One region of the Ureibacillus thermophilus genome, then DNA from elsewhere that is predicted to be linked to it. Evidence: riboswitches for the same ligand, from Rfam matches in the RefSeq annotation. Region 1 holds a riboswitch; the other holds the start of a gene.
What was found. Region 1 has a riboswitch for FMN ahead of ribE (riboflavin synthase). Riboswitches for the same ligand answer to the same signal wherever they lie in the genome.
Positions count from the first base shown of each region.

Region 1 (3,179 bases):
ACAAGCATTTCCGTTCTAAATCGGTAACGAACTAATTCTTCAATAGATATAATTTTTAAATCATGCACTTCAGCAAATTTCAAAAGATCATCCAGGCGGGACATTCTGCCGTCGTCCCCCATAATTTCGCAAATCACTCCAGCTGGGAAAACGCCTGCTATGCGGGCTAAATCCACCGCTGCTTCTGTATGCCCTTGTCTTTCCAACACGCCGTTTTTCTTAGCGATGAGCGGGAAAACGTGGCCAGGTCTTCTGAAATCGGATTTTGTCGCGTCCGGTTCAAGCATTTTTAAAATGGTCGTAGAACGTTCAAAGGCACTAATGCCCGTTGTGGTGCTTACATGGTCGATGCTTACCGTAAAGGCGGTTTGATGATTGTCCGTATTATGGACAACCATGGCATGTAAATCCAGTTTTTCTGCCAATTCTTCCGTAATCGGCGTACAAATCAATCCACGCCCATATGTCGCCATAAAATTGATAACTTCCGGTGTTGCATGCTCGGCTAAAGCAACTAAATCTCCTTCGTTCTCCCGATTCTCATCATCCACAACGATGATGGTTTTCCCCTTTTTCAAATCTTCTATGGCTTCCTCAATTGTGTTTAACATTTTAACCACCATCCTTAAAATCCATTTTGAGCCAGAAACTCAAAGGTTATTTTTGATTCTTCTTTTGCATTCATTCTCTTTAAATGATGCAAAACATATTTTCCCAGCATGTCCGTTTCGATATTGACTTTATCCCCAATTCCCTTCATCCCCAAAATCGTTTCTGAATAAGTATGAGGAATCAGAGAAATAGTAATGCTTGTATCGCTGACTCCAAAAATCGTTAAACTGGTCCCATCGATGGTAATAGAGCCTTTCGGGATACATTGTTCCAGCAGCTCTTTCGGCAACTCAATTTCGTAATATACCGCATTGGCTACTGGCTTCTTGCTTCGAATTGTACCGATGCCGTCCACATGACCGGAGACAATATGACCCCCAAAACGGCCTCCAGCAGCCATCGCCCTTTCCAAATTGACATAATCCCCTTTTTTCAACTGATGAATGGTCGTTGCCTTCACTGTTTCCGGCATGACATCAACAGTCATTTCGTCTTTTGTTAAATGCGTCACTGTTAAACAAACGCCATTGACTGCTATACTGTCGCCAAGATTAGCATCTGACACAATTTTGGGTGAGCGGATTACAATTTTCATGCTTTTCTCATCTTTTTCAATCCCAGTCACCATTCCTTTGTCTTCAATAAGACCGGTAAACATTTAAATCCCCCTTTTTCAATAAATGCAAGTAAAAAACCCCGTTAAGTCAACTTAACGGGGCTGGGAGAATGATGTATTTTTAGGCAGCACAAAAAAGACCTAAAATAGGCCAATTTAAAATACACCTAAAATAAAAAACTCCCGCAAAACAATTGCGGGAGAACGGATTGCAAAAAAAGAGTATAGGAAAGTAACCCATTAATCAAGGATTAATGGACTTTCTTTACAAACCATCCTTCTCCCATCCAGACTTTCACTGTCGGCTTTGGACTTGCACCAAATCCTGCTCGAAAAGAGCTCGCGGGCTTAGAAGCATTGCTTCATCACCGCCGGCTGGGAATTTCACCCGACCCCGAAGGATATAAAGAATATTCAGCTTATTTTTATTTAACAATAACATTTATTCCAAAGAAAATCCATACTTAAGCCTAATTAAGTCATATGAAATTTTACCTTTCTTTATTCGATTGCTATAATATTTTGAAGATAAATTAAAGGACGTGAAAATATGTCTGAAAAAATTAAAATGGAAATCGGACAAAAATTTCCTTTAACCATCAAAAGGCTTGGAATCAATGGGGAAGGTGTAGGTTTTTTTAAGCGTAATGTCATTTTTGTAAAAGGCTCCCTCCCTGGCGAAGTCGTGACTGCAAAAGTTTCAAAAATTCATCCAAACTTTGCAGAGGCGGACATAGTACGCATTCGAGAGGCTTCCAAAGATCGGGTTAAACCTCCTTGCGCAGTTTATGAACTATGCGGAGGTTGCCAATTGCAGCACTTGTCTTATGAAGGACAATTGAGAGAAAAACGGGATATTGTCATTCAAGCGCTAGAAAAGTTTGTACCGCAAATTGTTCATAACACAGAAATTAGACTAACTATTGGCATGGACAATCCATGGCATTATCGAAATAAAAGCGCTTTTCAAGTTCGAAAAATGGGGAATGAAGTAATCGCAGGGCTTTATATTGAAGGGACTAATAAACTTTTAAATCTCGATGACTGCCTTGTTCAGCACCCGGTGACAACCAAAATCACCATTGGCATCCGAAATCTTTTTCAAAAGCTGAATATCCCTATTTTTGACGGAAAATCCAAGGGAATCGTCCGTACCATCGTTGTCCGGACAGGCATTCAAACCGAAGAAACCCAAGTTTGTCTTGTCACAACAAAAAAAGAAATTCCCCGGAAACAGGAATTGATTGAAGGAATCAAACAGATTGATCCGAGCATCGTTTCCATTACCCAAAACATTAATAGGGCCAAAACTTCTTTAATTTTTGGGGACGAAACATTCGTGCTCGACGGCAAAGAAACAATTCATGAAAAATTGGGAGAACTCGCATTCGATTTATCTTCCCGCGCATTTTTCCAGTTGAATCCAACCCAAACCGTTGTTTTATATGATGAAATCAAAAAAGCTGCGGAACTTTCAGGAAAAGAAACGGTCGTGGATGCATACTGCGGTGTTGGAACGATTGGATTGTGGCTTGCGAAAGAAGCACAAGAAGTGAGAGGAATGGATGTAATTCCCGAATCTATTGAAGATGCCAAGAAAAATGCCAAAAAACACGGATTTTCCCACGCTAAATTTTACACAGGCACTGCCGAAGATTGGCTCAACAAATGGGCGAAGGAAGGCTTTATTCCAGATGTTGTAACAGTAGATCCGCCGCGCACCGGGCTTGCAGCAAGCTTTATCAAAACGGTTTTAAAAATTAAACCAAAGCGATTTGTATACACTTCCTGCAATCCTTCCACTTTTGCAAGAGATTTAAAGGAATTAACCCGTTCTTATCGTGTAGACTATATTCAACCTGTTGATATGTTCCCTCAAACAGCACGGGTGGAAGTGGTGGCAAAATTGACATTAAAAAAATAACTTTCTGATTCAGACCTGGAGTTCATC
Region 1 covers NZ_CP036528.1:2,919,453-2,922,631, forward strand. Annotated here, with positions in the region: gene DKZ56_RS14815 (bifunctional 3,4-dihydroxy-2-butanone-4-phosphate synthase/GTP cyclohydrolase II) at 1-611, opposite strand, end outside; gene ribE (riboflavin synthase) at 626-1,270, opposite strand; FMN riboswitch at 1,500-1,634, opposite strand; gene rlmD (23S rRNA (uracil(1939)-C(5))-methyltransferase RlmD) at 1,779-3,152, shown strand.

Region 2 (3,179 bases), 1.3 Mb from region 1:
CTCCGAGGAGGCTCGAGCCGGGCCCGCGGAAAGCGTCCCCGGAACGGAAATCAATTTTCTTCAATTATCAAAAAAACACCATTTTCTCCCGGGAGAAAATGGTGTTTTTTATCTTTTGTCCCAGCCCCTTTTTTAGATTTGTCCCAACCTCTTTTCTATTCTACTTTATTTTTACAACAACGATGTCCGCATCTTCTTTTGCCGTCAAGCTGTGCATTTCTTTTGGCCCCATGTGTAATAATGTTTCACTCGTCAATTCCACAGTTTCATTTTCCACTGTAAAGGATACAACACCGCTTCGAACGACAATCAACACATCGCAATCAGCGAAATGGCTTGGAATGGATTCCCCTGATTTTAATTGAATATTCATCACTTGCATTTTGGCCGTTTCAAACACTTTTCCTGCCTGTTTATTTTTTTCATTTAATACATAAGGAGTATTCATTACTTGCATAGATGATTCCTCCAATTCCTTTTCTTCCATTATAATACATTTACTTCATGGAAATTTCTCCAATAACGCATCTTTTGTAACGGGGCCAATGATTTTTTCAATAATGCGGCCATCCTCGCTGATGATGAAACTTGTTGGAATCGTAAGCACTTGATAACGTTTTGAAACTTCTCCTTGCTCATCCAACAAAACAGGAAACTGCAATTGATATTCTTCAGAAAAATCGTTCACATCTTCAGGGGAAATCTCTTGGTCGGTAATATTGACCGCCAATATTTCTACATTGAGCTTTTTTGCCTCCTGCACATAAAAATCGTTTAATTGTGGCATTTCTTCTTTGCAAGGCGGGCACCAGCTCGTCCAAAAGTTCAGCAAGATTTTTTTCCCTTTAAAATCCGACAACTTTATAGTTCCATGATTGATGGTTTTGAGTTTGAAATCCGTAGCCTCTAAATCCATCGGCTGATAGGATGTCTCCAATAAATGCTCCTCGTCATCTTCAAATTCGTGCATTTCTTCCATTCCTAAATGCTGATATAAAAAATCAATAAACTCATTTTCCGTCATCGTCTCCTCTTCTCTCTTTTCCTCCTTAAAAAAATGAGAATAAATTGTCCAAATGCCTGTACAACCAATTAATAATAAAAAGAAAATAGATATTTTCTCTTTTTTCATAGCACCTTCCTTCATCTTAGTATATGTTCAAAAGACATGAAAAAGGAGTTTGCTAAACTTGCAAACTCCTTTTTGATTTATTGTTTTTGCAATAAGTATTGGGCTCTTTGGTTTTCAATCCATGTTCTCATCGTTCTAAACAGCATCAATACTAGCACCATTAATAAGATGCCTTTCACAATATTAAACGGCAAAATACCGAGTACAATCGTTTCTTTTACATCAAAGCTTCCCATACCTAAGAAATACGTATACATCGGCAAGAAAGCAACATAGTTCAAGATGCTCATGCCAATCGCCATTGTAAAGGTTCCGGCAACTAGTCCAAAAATTAAACCTCGTAAGGAATTTGATTTTTTATAAATGTAATATACAGGCAAAATAAACAAGATGCCAGTTGCAAAATTTGCCATGTGGCCTACCGGAACTCCAGTCGGCGCACCGATAAACAACCAATTCAAAATATTTTTAATCAGCTCTACTAAAATGCCAGCAACAGGTCCCATTGTAATCGCTGCAAGCAATGCAGGAACGTCGCTGAAATCAATTTCTAAAAATACCGGAAAATAAGGCAATGGGAAGTTTAAAAACATTAAAATGAATGAAATACTTGATAGCATGGCGATTGTTACAAATGATCGCACTTTCATTTTCTTCATTAGCACACTCTCCTCTTTGCTGATTCAATCTGCAAGAAGAAAGGTACTAGTCGGCTTCGTCAAAAATAAAATCCCTTATGCAAATTTGCATAAGGGAGAAAAAGATACAGTTAGAGACAACACATGACTAAAAAAGACCATAGGAAACTAGGTGTTGGATAATTACAAAAAGCCAACACTTCACAAGTCACGTGCAAAATGCCCATAACGAAAAGCGACCGTACCATCTTCTCCCATCCAGACTATACTGTCGGCTTTGGAATCTCACCAAATCCTGCTCTAAAAGAGCTCGCGGGCTTAAGAACATCAAGTTCTAACACCGCCGGTCGGGAATTTCACCCTGCCCCGAAGATGAATCATTATTTAATTTACACTTATTATAGGAGAATGATGAAAATTTGTAAAGTCATTAATTCAAGATATTTAGAATATTATTTTACGATATTTACTCATTTTCCAACACCGTATACGGCAATTGATTTGGTCCCAATGGAATAGGCAAAGGTTTTGTAAAGTCGAATCCTTCCCATTCCGCTTGCACTATATTCTCAAATTGAACCGCCATGTTGAATCCTGCAGCTGTCAAGAGCATGCCTTCAATCATCTGCATAGCTTCCACTTGATTATAATTGAATAAATCCAATGGTTCTTTAAAAGCGATTTTCACAATATTCTGCTCAACCTTTATTGTATAATCGACATTTGGCAATACAACCGATTGATAAACCTCATTCGTGCTTCTCTTTAATGCTTCCATTGCTTCTTCAATCGTCGAAAAAGTTTCTCTATAATTCGGCGCTAAAAATGCAGCTCCATCCTGTTGGACATACTTAAAATAGCTGTGCTGAGTTCTTTCATCCGAAATTAGCAGCGAACTTTCTTTCCCTATTTCCTTCGGCTGATTCTGTTCATCGACAAATTCTATTTCTTGGTAATCAGAAAATGTATCCATTAGAGTGGCATAATAGGTGGAAAGAGTTGCTTCACTAGCATCATATGGATGGTCTTCCGGTAATTGATGAACTACCTTCCCATTGCTTTCGATAATTTTTCCATCATATGGGTGATAATCGACAAATCCTAATAAATTCTCGTTTAAACGTGGTGCATACAAATTATACATTTCTACTGGTGTTGGATTTGCCTTCCCAAAATCTTCTAATATTTTTTCATTAGGTATTAAAATCGTTACCGGAATGCTATCTGCATCATCGCTTGCAAGCCCTATTTTAAAAAGGGTATTTCCGTCTAATTGTTCAGGATAAACAGCCGTTTTCATATCCACTTCCGTCATCATGATATTCACGGAATCTTCTTGCCCTTCTTCCAAGTGATTGAATTTTTCCATTTCTTCATTCTTTACATCATTTGTAATCTTTGCCTCTTCA
Region 2 covers NZ_CP036528.1:1,637,870-1,641,048, reverse strand. Annotated here, with positions in the region: gene DKZ56_RS08110 (cupin domain-containing protein) at 161-457, opposite strand; gene DKZ56_RS08105 (TlpA disulfide reductase family protein) at 503-1,132, opposite strand; gene DKZ56_RS08100 (ECF transporter S component) at 1,210-1,791, opposite strand; FMN riboswitch at 2,013-2,148, opposite strand; gene DKZ56_RS08095 (hypothetical protein) at 2,237-3,179, opposite strand, start outside.
Region 2: another riboswitch for FMN. It lies ahead of DKZ56_RS08100 (ECF transporter S component); the one in region 1 lies ahead of ribE (riboflavin synthase).